Regions from separate parts of the Arthrobacter sp. BGA-UO-ETr-C19 genome, predicted to be linked through region 3. Evidence: predicted binding sites of a transcription regulator. Region 3 holds the regulator's gene; each other region holds the start of a gene.
The links. The regulator LexA, encoded in region 3, represses DNA repair genes until DNA is damaged. The targets are predictions, from matches to a motif close to TCGAACANNTGTTCGA.
Positions count from the first base shown of each region.

Region 1: AC57BR_RS14440 (HNH endonuclease signature motif containing protein) is a predicted target of LexA. The motif match lies at 2,772-2,787, and genes of this name have one in related genera.
Region 2: AC57BR_RS16555 (HNH endonuclease signature motif containing protein) is a predicted target of LexA. The motif match lies at 2,677-2,692, and genes of this name have one in related genera.

Region 1 is NZ_JCAQPC010000021.1:310,401-315,201, forward strand. Features, by position in the region: gene AC57BR_RS14435 (putative protein N(5)-glutamine methyltransferase) at 1-581, shown strand, start outside; gene AC57BR_RS14440 (HNH endonuclease signature motif containing protein) at 669-2,690, opposite strand; gene AC57BR_RS14445 (hypothetical protein) at 2,999-3,511, opposite strand; gene AC57BR_RS14450 (GlsB/YeaQ/YmgE family stress response membrane protein) at 3,625-3,888, opposite strand; gene AC57BR_RS14455 (aldo/keto reductase) at 4,036-4,801, opposite strand, start outside.
Region 2 is NZ_JCAQPC010000023.1:80,972-85,772, reverse strand. Features, by position in the region: gene AC57BR_RS16560 (D-2-hydroxyacid dehydrogenase family protein) at 1-917, shown strand, start outside; gene AC57BR_RS16555 (HNH endonuclease signature motif containing protein) at 986-2,578, opposite strand; gene AC57BR_RS16550 (PEP/pyruvate-binding domain-containing protein) at 2,730-4,801, opposite strand, start outside.
Region 3 is NZ_JCAQPC010000020.1:47,422-52,222, forward strand. Features, by position in the region: gene AC57BR_RS12470 (histidinol-phosphate transaminase) at 1-800, opposite strand, end outside; gene AC57BR_RS12475 (LysM peptidoglycan-binding domain-containing protein) at 867-1,319, opposite strand; gene lexA (transcriptional repressor LexA) at 1,629-2,375, shown strand; gene AC57BR_RS12485 (ATP-dependent DNA helicase) at 2,484-4,544, opposite strand; gene hflX (GTPase HflX) at 4,537-4,801, opposite strand, start outside.

The DNA of each region.
Region 1 (4,801 bases), on a different contig from region 3:
GCCGCCGGACGGAACTGCTGGTCCGCGAGGCTGCTGCACTCCTTGGCGCGGCGTCCGCAGAGCCATTGTCGTCGGCCCCTCCGGTTGTTGTTGACCTGTGCTGCGGCTCCGGCGCTGTAGGTACCGCGATGGCGGTACTGGTGCCCGGCATTGAGGTGCACGCTTCCGACGTCGACCCTGCTGCCGTGCGCTGCGCCCGGCTCAACGTTGAGCCGGCGGGCGGTGTGGTCCATGAGGGTGACCTTTACTTTGCGCTGCCTGCCCGGCTCAGGGGCAACGTTGAGGTCCTGGCGGTAAATGCGCCGTATGTGCCCACGGCTTCTATCAGCAGCATGCCTCATGAAGCCCGCGTGCACGAGCCTCGGGTGTCGCTCGACGGAGGGCCCGACGGGCTCGACATCCAGCGCCGGGTGATCGCGGAAGCGGCTGCGTGGCTCAGCCCAGGCGGGCACCTTCTTGTCGAAACGAGCCGGCTGCAAGCTCCCGTTACTGCGGCGGCCATGATCGGTGGGGGACTGAGCCCGCGGATTGCCACGTCAGCCGAACTGGACGCGACAGCGGTAATTGGGAAGCTCTTGTAGGCCGCGAAGCAGTTGTCACTCGCGGCTGGGCTGCCGTTGCTTTGTGGCCCGCGGCGGCCCCCCCGTGGCGGCGTCCTGTCTGGCCGTTCACGTTTTGTGGTGGTGGTTTTGTCGGGGTTGTTGGCGGGGGTCGATGTGGGGTGGCGGGATGAACCAGGGGATTCCGTTTTTGACGTGGATTTTCCACTGTTCCTTGTGGATGAGGTGGTGATGGTGGGTGCAGAGGAGGACTCCGTTGTCGGTGCTGGTGGGTCCGCCTTGTGACCAGTAGGTGATGTGGTGGGCTTCGCACCAGGGTGCGGGGATGGTGCAGTTGGGGAAGGCGCAGCCTTGGTCGCGGGCGTTGAGGGCTTTGCGGATGTGGGGCGGGAAGATGCGGGTGGTGCGGCCGATGTCGAGGATGCGTCCTTCGGTGCCGAGGAGGACGGGAATGATGTCGGCGTCGCAGGCGATTTTGCGGATGGTGGAGGCGGTGACGGGGCCGGTGTAGGTGAAGGTTCCGCTGCCGGCGGGTGTGCCCAAGGGTTGGATGTCAGGTGGTGCGGTTGCGGGCAGGGGGTCGGGTTCGCTGGCCTGCCAGGTGTCTGTGGCGGTGCCCGGCTCGGGCCAGGGTTGGCTGGTCTGCCGGGTGCTGTCTGTTGGCCGGAGGTTGCGGGGGTGGTTCTGAGCGTAGCGGGGGCCGCGGCTGGCGGTGGTTTGGATGCTGTTGAGGAGGTCCCGGTGGTTGATGGTGACCATGACCTGGGGGCGGAGTCCTCCGGTGGTGGGCAGGGTGCCGGCGGCGAGGGCTGCCTTGCTCGCGCCGATGAGGCCGTCGAGGCGTTGCTGGGCGAGGGTGCGGCGGTCCAGGTCCGGTTCCGGGGCGGCGGCGTTGAATGCGGCGTCCAGGTCGACGGCGGCGCTGTCACTGCCGCTGTCAGGGCTGGTGTTGTCACTCCCGCAGTTGGTGGTGTCCGGGGTGGTGGTGCGGGGGTTGGTGGCGGTGTTCATGACGGTGGTGAGGACTTCGTATTGGTCGGTGGTGGCTCGGATTTCGAGGTGGTGGAGGCCGCCGCGTTTGTGGTGGAGGAAGACGCCTTGGCGGTGGCGGAGGTGTTCTTCGGACGGTTCGGTGCCGTCCTGGTCGAGGGCGTCGATCCAGCGGTGGGCGATGCGGGTGAGGAAGTCGTGGTCGTTTTCGATCGCTGTCAGGGTGAGGTTGTGCTCCATCTCGGCCAGGGTAGCGGGGTCGGGGATGTGGCGGACTTTGTCCAGGGCGGTGGTGATGGTGGTTCCGGCGCGGGAGGAGATGATTCCGGCGGTGAGGGCGGCGGCGGTTTCTTCGTGTTCTGGTGGCATGGGCCGGCCGGTGAGTCCGGTGCGGGGGAGGGTGGCGTTGGCGAGGGCGAGGCGGCGTCGGGCTTCGGGGGTGCTGATCCGGAGCCGGGTGCGGAGGAACTCGGCGGTGTTCCGTGCTCCGTCATCGGCCGGGGACCAGGCCACCGCAGACCCAGAGGCAGGGGCGGCAGCCTCGGAGGGCTGAGCGCCAGGATCCGAGACAGGTTCGGGTTCGGCTTCAGTGCCCCAGCCGGTGGTCCAGCCGGCCGCGGGGCTGGCGGTCGCTGCGGCGTTGATCGCCTCGGTCCGTGTCCGGTCCACCGCGCCGGCGGCGAGCAGCTGGAGGTATTCGAGGCGTCGGGAGAGTTTCTCGGTGAGCTCCGCGAAATCGGCCGCCTGTAGGAAGTTGGCTGCGGCCAGCTCCTCCATCGCCGCATCGGTGGCCGAGTCCAGCAGCGCCAGGGACGCTTCCAGGTCAGGTGTTGCCAGGGCCGGGGACGCCGGGCTGCCTGATGCCAGGGCGGGCGTCCCGGCGCGTGCGGTGGAAGAAACCGGGCGTGCGGTGGATCCGGCGCGTGCGGTGGCAAAAGCAGAGCCGGCCCCCAAACGGTTGGCGGCACCGAAGCCGGCGGCAGCACCGCCGTCGGACGCGTCGCCTACGGAGCTGTCAGCCACGGAATCAGCCGAGGGAACGCTGCGAAGCCCGCCGACCCGCAACAGGGCAGCCGCACTCAGGCCGGACACGTCCGTCCCGGCCGCGGTATCCGCTCGATCCTCCCCAAAGGCTTCCACAGGAAAACTATCTCAACGGGGTCTGACATTTTCGGAGGTGGGGCATGTGCGCGGCTAAGCCGGCGGCAGCACCGCCGTCGGACGAAGATGTGTCCGCAACGGCGGTGCCTGATCCGGCAGAAGCCGGACGTCCGGAAACGGAATGCTATGCAGCAGGGCAGCCGTCAGGCCGGGCAGTGTTGCCCGGCCTGACATGCCTTCTGCCTTTTCCCCGATGGCTTCCATAGGAAAACATTGTCAGAGGGGTCTGACATTTTTGGTCGTTGCCCACACCGCCCGGGATGCAGGCTCAAAATCCACCTCTGGTGCTACTGCTTGTCCGGATTTACATTCGTGGCGGCGCCGGCGGGAGTGGCTCCGCCCTCGTCCGACCAGTCCTGACCCGTGCCGTCGTTGAGAGCCGGATCGGACTCCACGTCGGAGGTTCCGAGGTTGACCGTCTCCGGATGCGTGCTGTGGGCGGGCACGTGCCCGCTGTCTGCCGATGTATCGTCCGCAGACGCAATGCCGGCAGAAGCGGTGCCGGCAGAAGCGGTGCCGGCAGAAGCGGTGCCAGCGTCACCCGGCTTCGGCGTATCGTGGTGCAGGGCCGAGCCGAGTACGGTTCCTGCCCGGCGTGCGGCTTCCGCGAGCTGGTCACCGACCTCGGGGGCCTTTTCCTTGACGGCTTCAGTCGCTGCCGTGACCTTGTCCTGGACCGGCTTGCTGTCCCAGATGCCTGCGGCCCGTGCTTTGAGCTTGTCGTAAGCTGCCCGGCCGGACCGGGATCCGAGCACGTAGCCTGCAGCGATTCCGGCGCCGAAGAGAAGTTTGGATTTCATGATGATCTCCTACTCTTGAGGGGGATCTGTACCAATATGGTGGGCCCCGTGGGGCTCCGGGGTAGGAAACCGGCCCCGGGAGCTTCCCGGAGCCGGTTCCGGCACTGCTCTGCCTAGCGGGCCGTGCGCTTGGTAATCATGCCGTAGACCAGCAGGACGATAAGTGCGCCGCCGATCGCCAGCAGCCACGTGGACAGCGAGAAGAACTCGTTGATGCCCACTCCAAAGAGGGCGCTACCGATAAAGCCGCCGAGAATTGCGCCAACCACGCCGAGCAGGAGCGTGATGAAAATGCCGCCGCCCTGCCGGCCGGGGAGGATGGCCTTAGCAATGGCTCCGGCGATAAGGCCCAGAATCAGAAATGCGAAAAAACCCATCTTTTATCGTTCCTTCTTCAGCTAAAGGAGTTACCCGGATTGCCGGGTACGCTTCGTCCTTCTCCCTAATACTAAACATGCTTACTATTTTTCTTCCAGTCGCCTTCCCGTGAAGAGCGGCCGGCGACGCACACCCGTGCCCGGGTGTTAGTGGCCTTGGACGTCGGAATTTACGCCCGCGTCGGGCCCTTCATCCAGGGTGCTGATGGCGGTCAGGTCCTCCTCATCCAAGGCGAAATCGAAGACGTCGATGTTCTCTTTCATCCGCTGCGGATCGGCTGACTTGGGGATGGCCACCAGTCCCTGCTGGACGTGCCAGCGAAGCACCACCTGGCTCACTGTCCGGCTGTGTTTGCCGGCGATTCGGGTCAGAACGGGCGCGGAGAGGAGGCCCGATCCTGCACCCAGCGGGCTGTACGATTCGGTGGTGATCCCGTGCCGCTCGTTGTAGGCGCAGTCCGCGGAGCGGTTTACGGACGGGTTGAGCTGGATCTGGTTCACGGCCGGCACAACGTCGGTCTCCCACAGCAGCTTTTCCAGATGGGCGGGCTTGAAGTTCGAGACGCCGATCGACCGGACCTTCCCGGCGCCCTGCAGCTGCTCAAAGGTCTTCCACGTGGAGATGAATTCTCCGCGCCGGGGGAGCGGCCAGTGGATCAGCAGCAGGTCCACATAGTCCAGGTTCAGGCGCTTCAGCGAGCCTTCGAGGCCAGCCACGGCCAAGTCCCCACCCTGGAATTCCCCGTCCAGCTTGGTGGTGATGAAGAACTCCGTCCGGTCCAGGCCGCTGGCGCGGATTCCGGACCCGACGCCGGCCTCGTTCCCGTATCGCACGGCCGTATCGATGTGCCGGTACCCGGCTTCCGCAGCACGTGCGACGGCGTCACTCACCTCCCGGTCGTTCAGCGGCCAG
Region 2 (4,801 bases), on a different contig from region 3:
CGGAGGACTTCGCACCATGGAGCTCCCTGGCGCAGCGGGGCGTCGCCGTCACGGTGTTCGCCGCGCATTTTGGCTCGGAGACCGAAACCGCGGCGGCCCTCGCGGACTTTGACATCGTCATCGCCATGCGGGAGAGGACACCGTTTCCCCGCAGCGTCATCGGGCAGCTGCCGCAGCTGAAACTGCTCGTGACCACCGGCGCCGCCAATGCGGCCATCGATCTGCAGGCGGCAGCCGACCACGGCGTCGTGGTGTGCGGAACGGGCGGCTCACCCACAGCAGCGCCGGAACTGACGTGGGCACTGCTGCTGGCTTTCGCCCGGAACCTGACGGCGGAAGAGAACAACCTGCGTGCGGGCGCCTGGCAGCGGACGGTCGGCTTTGAGCTGTCCGGAAAGACCCTGGGAATCGTTGGGCTGGGGAAGATCGGCACCCGTATCGCCGCGTACGGCCGCGCCTTCGGGATGGACGTGCTGGCCTGGAGCCAGAACCTAACGGATGAAACCGCCGCAACGGCCGGCGCCCGCATAGTCAGCAAGGAAGAACTCTTCACAGAGTCCGACGTCGTATCCCTGCACCTGCGCCTATCGCCGCGTTCGGAGGGGACAGTAGGAGAACGGGAGCTGCAGCTCCTCGGCCCCGACGGCGTCCTGGTGAACACCGCCCGCGGCCCGCTGGTGGACCAACAGGCTCTGGTCACCGCCCTCCAAGAGGGGTGGATCCGTGGCGCCGCGATCGACGTGTTCGACCAGGAACCCCTTCCGGCAGGGCATCAGCTGCTGACCACCCCCCGGACACTCCTGACGCCCCATCTGGGCTACGTCACACAGGAAAGCTACCGGGCCTTTTTCGGCGGCGCGTTCGAGGACGTCACTGCGTGGCTGGACGGTTCCCCGGTGCGGGAGCTGACGCCATAGCGCTCCGTGGACAGTAGGACCCGGCTCCGGATCGCAGATTGGGCGCGTCGCAATATGGCGACGCGCCTTTATGCGGCCGCGGGTGTGGACCAGTCGGGCCAGGGGTCCAAAGGCAGCGGTGGCTCAAGGCCGTCGAACGCCATCGCGCTCTCAACGCCGTCAAGGGCGTCGGGATGTTCCGAATGTTCGGGATCCTGGTCTAACCAGTCCGGCAGCCACTGCCATTCTTGGCCGGGTGGTGGTTCCGGCCAGATGGGTGGTTCCCAGTCCCGTTGTTCAGCCGGGTAGGACCGTCCCGCGGGTGAAATCCAGGCCGGCGGGCTCTCGCGGGTCGCGCCGACCGGTCTCCACGCTGTGGTGTGTTTGAGGCGATGGTGTTTCGGGCAGGGCTGGCCGAGGTTGGCGACGCCGGTGCCGCCGCCGGCGGACCAGGCCAGGATGTGGTCGGCGTCGTTGTCCAGGGAATGGTTGTTGCAGGCGGGGAACGTGCAGCGCGCGTCCCGGAGCCGGAGCCATTGGCGCATCGGTTTCGTCAGGCGGTAGCTGGTGCGTCCGATCTCCAGCGGCGCCCCGTTCCGCGGGTCAGTCAGCACCCGCAGGAACGATCCACCGCCGTCGGCGACGAGCCGGCGGGCCATCGACGGCGGGATCGGTCCGTACCCGTCCAGCGTGGCCGGCTCCTCCGTCTGGCCGAGCAGCGAAAACACCGGAACCGTGACCAGGACCTGAGCCCGCGGGGACGGCACAACACCGACCGGGGCAGAACCTGCGGGTAGGGAGCCTGAGGCCGCTCCGTCGACCCCCTGGGCGGGCGTGAGCAGCCAGCCGGCGGCCACATCCGCCCGGAGCTGGGTCAGGGTCCTGGGTTCTGCCGGGACCTGCAGGGCCCGGGCCGCGGCCGTGGCGCGGTCCCAGATCCCGGCCGCCTGGTCCGCGGGCAGATACGCCGAGAGCCAGGCCATGCCGTCCCGGTCCGGGACATACTCCAGCCGCCGGTCCCCCGCACTCTTGGTGTGGCGGGTTTCGATGCTGACCGGGTGGTGCCGTTCCCGCCAGGCACGCGCCCTGGCACGGAACCTGCCCGGCACCAGCTCCCCGGCAAAACAGCCCCGGGCAAACCCCGGAGTTTCCGAGTCGAGGAAATGGGCTTCCAGGGCCGCCGCCGCGGCGGGCTCCAGGTTGGCTGTTTCGTCACACATGATTCGGGCGTGCTGAAACGAAATCCTTCCTGACCCCAGAGCGGTCAGCGTCATCGGCCGCTCGGTGGCCAGGGTGTGGGCCTCGCACAGCAGGGCACCGGCACTGCGTTCGCTCACGGTCAGGGCACCGGCGACCTCAGCCGTCACGGACATTTCCCTCGCGGTGCCCGCCTGGGGCGAACTGGCCGGTACCGCCAAGGCCTCATCCAAGGTGGAATACCCCGCGGCCAATCGGACCTTCAGAGCCGCCAGGCGGGCCTCCAACCTGCCCAGCTCAGCCAAACCTTCCAAACACGCATCCGCCCGATCCCGAAGCGGATTACCCGCAGCGGGATCCACAGCGGCCAGATTATCGGTCGCCTCGCCGTCACCGAGTCCGGCGGCCTCGCGGACAATACCAGCCAGCACAGCAACACAGGACTCAATGCCCTCCCACGTTTCCACCACTGCCGTGCTATCCATACCCACAGCATGACAGGGGGGACAGACAATTTTGCGCGCGCCAAGGCAGACGATCCCCGGGGCGGTTCCGCTGGTTGCGCAGGTTGATTTCGACAGGCTCAACCAGCGGTTCGGTTACACCTCGACAGCGCCGAGAAGGTGCCCCCGCAGGTCAGCTGCCCGTACCTTCGGGGGTCCTGGCACCTTCGACGGTCCCGGAACCGTCGAGCGTGACGGTGCCGGCGTCGCCGTCGACCTTAACCTGCTGTCCGCTGGACAAGCGCTGGGTGGCCACCCCCGTTCCGAGGACGGCCGGAATGCCGTACTCCCGGGCAACAATGGAACTGTGGCTCAGCGGCCCGCCGACGTCCGTGACGACGCCGGACGCCATCGCAAACAGCGGTGTCCAGGCGGGGGTGGTCATGCGTGCCACCAGCACCTCGCCGGGCCGCATGCTGGCGAAGTCGTCGGGGCCGTGCAGCAGCCGGGCCGGCGCGCTCACCTGCCCGGAGCTCGCGCCGACGCCGGTGATGACGTCCCCGGCCTGCTGCACCGAACGGGCCGGCATCATGCTGCCAAAGGCCCACTCCATCCAGCGGCTCTCGGGCAGCAGCTGCGGGGCAGCTGCTTTCCGCTGGCCCCGCCACAGCATCTTGCGCTGTTCAACGGCCTCCGCCCGCACCGGCCGGTCCGTGCCGGTGATGGCCGCTCCGGGAGTGGCCAGCCCGAAGTCGATGGCGTTGCGGAGTTCGTCGAGCCGCAGCCAGAAGATATCCGACGGCGCGGCGATGACACTCGAAGCCATCAGCCGCTCCCCCAGTTCCAGCAGCATCCGGCGCATCAACGGCCAGGCCAGCCCGACGTCGGCCAGTGCGTCCTCACGGACGGGCGCGGCCTTCTGCGCCCAGCGGAGCAGCCTGCGGAAGACAGCGCGGCGGCGCGGCCCCAGCCTAGCGCTGACCAGCCGGCTCTGCTCCTCGCGCCGGTCGGCAGACCGCCGCTGGCGCTCGTGCGGATCCTTCCCCTCCCCCCGCACGAAGAACCTCAGGGTCTCCAGCAGGGCGGAGGGGTCATCGGCCGGCACAGGGTTGACGAAGTCCAGGTTGTAGACGGCATGCCCGTAGCGGTCCAGGTGCCGCTGGAGGCGGGAGCGCCACTCGTCCCACTGTGCCGGATCCACATCCGGGGCTCCGGCCACGCCCCCGGGAGGCGTGCCGCCGCGGAGAGCCTCGGCGATGCCGGCCGCTGGTCCTTCCGTGAGGGCCGAGGCGAGCTTCGGCCTTTCGCGGGTCCACACCGCAAGGTCGTACAGGGACTTCTCCGCGCGGATGGGTTCGCTGTCGTAACCGAGGAGGAAGACCTCCGCGGAGGGGTCGCCGGGCCGCCGGACGAGCTTGTCGTAGTAGCTCCGGAACATGATCTCGCTGGTTGCGGCGATGGGGATGATGGACTGCACGGCGGTGTAGTACGCGGCGCCGGCGTCCAGCAGCGCCGAAATGCCCTCCAGCAGTTCGGCAGCCGTACGGTCCGCCGGCGGCCTGGCCGCCCAGAACTTCACGAGTCCGCGGTACTTCGGGTGCGAGTGGTCGCGCCAGCCCTTGATTCCCATGTGGGCCTTGCCCTGGGCCAGCGCGCGCATCGCCGTCAGCGACCTGCCCATGACCCGCCGCATTCCGGCGTTGTTGTAGTAGTAGTACGCGTAGCCGTTGACGGTGGGCAGCGAAACGTCCCCGGGCCGCACCACACTCTTGCCGAATGCCTCGTTGAGCAGGGCGTTCAGCGACCGCACCACGGCACCGTCGATGAGGTCGGCGAACAGGGGCGACAACGGGTCCGGCAACTGCTCAACGATGCTGGCCCGGAAGTACATCCCGTTCGGATAGGGCAACGGCCACTCCGTCGGGGCGTCGGCCGAGGGCTCCGGCAGTGCGGTGATGGGACGGGCCTGCAGAATGAAGAAGGCCCCTGCCGCCTGCGCCCACTCGATGTCCTGGGGCACCCCGAAGTGCCTCGCTATGGCCGTTCCCTGGCGGGCCAGCGCGGCAGCCGCGTCGTCGTCGAGCACGGGCTCCCGGCGCTTCTCGTCCGGGACCGGCTGCTCCCTGGTGCCTGTGCCGTCGTAGACCGTCATGACGTCCTTGTCCGCCGTCCGGCGTTGCTCCACGCGGCCCGTCGCGGCATCCACCACGACGTCATCCGTGGTGACGGCGCCGCTGACCACGGATTCACCCAGCCCCCAGGCGG
Region 3 (4,801 bases):
GCCTGCGTGACGGCCGACAGGTGGTAGGGCAGGCGCACGAGCCGGAGGGCGTCGGTCACCTCCGGGGCCGCGGCCATGTAACCGAGGCGGGCGCCGGCGAGAGCGAACGCCTTGCTCATGGTCCGGGACACGATGAGCCGCTCCCGGCCGGGCAGCAGGGTCAGAGCGCTGGGGGTCCCGTCGTGCGCAAACTCGTGATACGCCTCGTCCACGACGACGACCGCCTGGCTGGCCTCGCCCGCCTCGTAGACGGCCTCCACCACGTCCAGGCCCAGGCCGGTGCCGGTGGGGTTGTTGGGCGAGCACAGGAAGACAATGCTGGGCTGGAGTTCGCGCACCTGGCTTGCGGCCGACTCGGCGCTGAGGCCGTAGTCATCGGCACGCTTGCCGGCGATGTAGGCGGTGTCCGTGCCGCTGGCGAGGAGCGGGTACATGGAGTACGTCGGCGGGAAACTCAGGAGCGAACGGCCCGGGCCGCCGAAGGCCTGGAGGATCTGTTGAAGAACCTCGTTGGAGCCGTTGGCTGCCCAGAGATTGTCCGCGCTCAGCCCGTGGCCGAGGTACTCAGCCAGGGCTTCCCGGAGTTCAGTGAATTCGCGGTCGGGGTACCGGTTGAGTCCGGTGGCGGCCTCGCTTACGGCCGCGGTGATGGCCGCCCGCACGTCGGCGGGCACGCCATGCGTGTTCTCGTTGACGTTGAGCAGGATCGGAACGTCAAGCTGCGGGGCGCCGTAAGGGGACAGCCCCCTCAGGTTGGTCCGCAGGGGCAGTCGGTTCAGTCGCTCAAGCTGGTCAGTCACCTAGACAGTTTAAGTAACCCGGAGGGCCGGCCGGAAACTGTGACGGCCCCGGCGCCCAGAAACCGCCTATTTGTTCGGCACAAACAACTGCTGGCCGGGCATGACCTTCCCTGCCTGGAGGTCGTTGAGCTGGACAATGTCCGCAATCACGTCCCGGGGGTCGCGGCCGGGGTCGACTTTTCCGGCGATGGCCCAGAGTGACTCACCGGGCTGCACCGTGACAGAAACGGTGGGCGTGACGGTCAGGCCGCTGGCGCTGTCTGCAGCCTTGGCCGGCGAGTTCAGGAGCCCCGCCAGGGACAGGATCACGGCGGCAAGCAGAACAAGCGGCAGGCCGATCAGGACGACCCGGCCGCGGCGGGTGAGGCGAAGGCGCGGCGGCTTGCCTGGCCGGGACGCCGCACGGGACTGGGACACCGCACGCAGTTGGGTCACCGCCCGCTGATGAGACACCGCGCCGCGGCGGGAATCCGCAGACGGGAATGCTGTTGAAGCCTGCACTGCTGTTGAAGCTGACATGGCGTGAGCCCTCCTGGACCAAGTTGTACTGCCTCGTGTTCGAACGGACAGTTCGAACACCGGGCTGACGAGCCGCCCCCACTAGAACACATGTTCGAACTTTGCTTTTCCTAGTTTTAGCACCTATCAACGAATTAAGTCGAGACTCGCTAGAACAAATGTTTGAAAAAGCCCTATGGCTGGCCTACGTTGGAAAACACAGAACAACCACATCTGCAGTTGATCAGCAGGGTCTGACATTTTTCAGGCCGGAAGTTCCCGGCCACTGCAGCTACCGCGGCCGGGAGGAACGGAAAGGCGTTGGCGAACATGGCAGCACAGGCCTCTGACGGCAAGGCTCCCCAGCGCAGCCCGCGGTCTCAGCGGACCCCCAAGGGACTGACACTCCGTCAGAAGAAGATCCTGGAAACCATCCAGCGTTCGGTCAATGAAAACGGCTACCCGCCGTCGATGCGGGAAATCGGCGACACCGTCGGCCTGGCCAGCCTGTCCAGCGTGACCCATCAGCTCTCCCAGCTGGAAAAGCTTGGCTACCTTCGGCGTGACCCCAAGCGTCCGCGCGCCATGGAGGTGCTGATGCCACTCACCCTGGATGCGGGGACGGCGAAATCCGGCGGCACGGACAAGGCCCCGGCCATGGGCGCTGCAGGCGCTTCCGTGTCCGAACTGCCCAGCGCGATGGACACCGCAATGGTGCCGTTGGTCGGCCGGATCGCGGCCGGCGGCCCCATCCTCGCGGACCAGATGGTGGAGGAGCTGATGCCGCTGCCCCGCCAACTGGTGGGCCACGGCGAACTGTTCATGCTTAGGGTCGCAGGCGACTCCATGGTGGACGCCGCCATCTGCGACGGCGACTGGGTGGTGGTCCGGCGGCAGAGCGACGCGGTCAACGGCGACATCGTCGCGGCGCTGCTCGACGACGAAGCCACAGTCAAGACATTCCGGCAGCGCGACGGCCACACCTGGCTCCTGCCGCAGAACACCCAGTACGAACCCATCCTCGGCGACCACGCGGTTGTCATGGGCAAGGTGGTTTCCGTACTCCGCTCGCTGTAGCCTCCGGGGCCGGCAGCCGCCGGGCTTCCTCCCCGGAAACATCGCTCAGGGAGCGGAAACGTCGTTCAGGGAGCCTTACGCCCCGGGCAGCAGTGGCCCGGGGCTTCCTCACGTCTGTGCGCCGGCGAGCCTTTCCAGTGCCGCGACGGCGGTCTTCCGGTCGGTCGTTGGCCAGAACGGCGGAAGGGCGGCCCGCAGGAACCCGCCGTAGCGCTCTGTGGAAAGCCTGGAGTCCAGCACCGCCACCACGCCCTTGTCATTCGTGGACCGGATGAGCCGTCCGGCCCCCTGGGCGAGCCTGATGGCCGCGTGCGTGGCGGATACGGACATGAAGCCGTTGCCGCCGGCCTGGGCAACGGCCCGGGACCGCGCGGTCATCAGCGGGTCGTCCGGCCGCGGGAAGGGAATCCGGTCAATGACCACCAGGCGGCAGGACCCGCCCGGCACGTCGACCCCCTGCCACAGTGACATCGTGCCGAACAGGCAGGTATCGGGCTCGTCAGCAAACTGCTTCACAAGGGCCGTCATGGTGGATTCGCCCTGGCAAAGAATGCTGACATCCAGCCGCGTGCGCAGGGCGTCCGCGGCTTCCTCGGCCGCCCTCCGTGAGGAGAACAGACACAGCGCACCCCCGCCCGAGGCGCGGATGAGAGACTCGAGTTCGTCCAGCGCCTCCGGCGACGTGCCGCGGCCCGGTTTCGGCAGGTGCCCCGCTACATAGAGGATTCCCTGCCTGGGGTAGTCGAAGGGCGAACCTACGTCGACGCCGGTCCAGCTCGGCGCACCGTCCCCGACCAGGCCCAATCCGCCAGCCGCGGGTTCGAAGGCAGAGCCGATGGCCAGAGTGGCCGACGTCAGCACCACTGTATGCCCGGCGAACAGCCCTTCCCGGAGCCGGCCAGCGACGCTCAGCGGGGCGATGTTGACCAGCGCCGGGGCGGTCTCGTCCGGCGCGGAGTAGCCCTGCTGGGGATCAAACGTGCTGTTCCGGGAGAACCAGACCACCTCGCGGTTTTCCCGGGCGGCGATGAGCCGTTCGCAAAGCTCCAGAATCACCAGCAGGCGGGAGCGCGCGAGCTGCCGCCCGCCGTCGGCCGTTGTATTGCTGTCCCCCTTGGAATCCGACAGCGCCGCCCGGCAGGCCTCACGAAGCTGGTCAACACAGTCCAGCTGCTCGTCGTTCAGGCCGTTGGGCAGCAGGCCGCTGGGAACGCCGGCGAGAGCCACCTCGAGGTTGGCGGCCGCTGTGTTGAGCGCGTCAACGGTAATGCCGGTGTGCTTGCGTGCGCCGGACGCTGCGGCGTGGACCATGGCCACCGACAGCTGCCCCGAAACCGCACCGGTTACCCGGTCCTGGAGTTCGTGGGCCTCGTCCACCACCACGACGTCGTACTCCGGCAGCACCGCCAGGCCTTCGAAGGCACTGACGGCCAGCATGGCGTGGTTGGTCACCACGACGTCGGCTTCCGTGGCGTTATGGCGGGCAAGCTCACTGAAGCACTCTTCGGCGAGGGGGCACTTCTGCGAGCCGAGGCATTCCATGGACGTGACGGACACCTGCCGCCAGGCCCGGTCCGTGACGCCGGGAAGCAGCTCGTCACGGTCGCCGGTCGTGGTCTGCTCCGCCCATTCGCGGAGCCGGACCACCTCCTTGCCGAGCTGCGACGAGGGGCCGCCTACCGCCGCGGCGAAGTGCGGGACGCTGGTGTCCTCGCCGAGCGAGAAGAGCTGGCCCTCCGATGGTTCCTCGGAGGGAAAGCCGCCCTCGAGCTTGTGCCTGCAGACGTAGTTGGCGCGGCCCTTGACCAGCGCAATCTTCACAGGCCGGTCGAGTGCCGGTTTGAGGCTTTCCAGGAGCCGGGGAAGGTCCCTGCCCACGATCTGCGTCTGCAGGGCGAGGGTGGCAGTGGACACGAGGGCAGGCTTGTTGCTCTCCAGCGAGTGCGCGATGAGCGGGACCAGATAAGCCAGCGACTTGCCGGTTCCGGTGCCGGCCTGCACCAGCAGGTGGTCGCCCGTTTCTATTGCGCGCGCCACCTGCCGGGCCATCTCATGCTGGCCACTGCGGCTTTGGCCGCCCATGCCCGCCACGGCACGGTCGAGCAGGTCAAGCACATGCTGCTCGCCGGCCGTGGCCGCGGCACCGGCGGCTGCCGCCCCGTCAGTCATCGGTGCTGAAGGATTCCAGTTCAGCCGCGAGGCCTTCCCGGACCATGACCACGGCGCGGGTGCCGCCCTCTTCGTGATCCAGGCTCAGGATCTCCGCGTCAGAGTCGTGGAGCTTGCTGATCAGATCGCCGCGGTGGTACGGGACGAGCAGCCGCATCTTGACGTTCGGCCGCGGGATGGCCTCGCTGATGGCCTTGAGCAGCTCGGCAATGCCCTCCCCCGTGCGTGCCGAAACCACCACATGCCGCGGTTCGCGC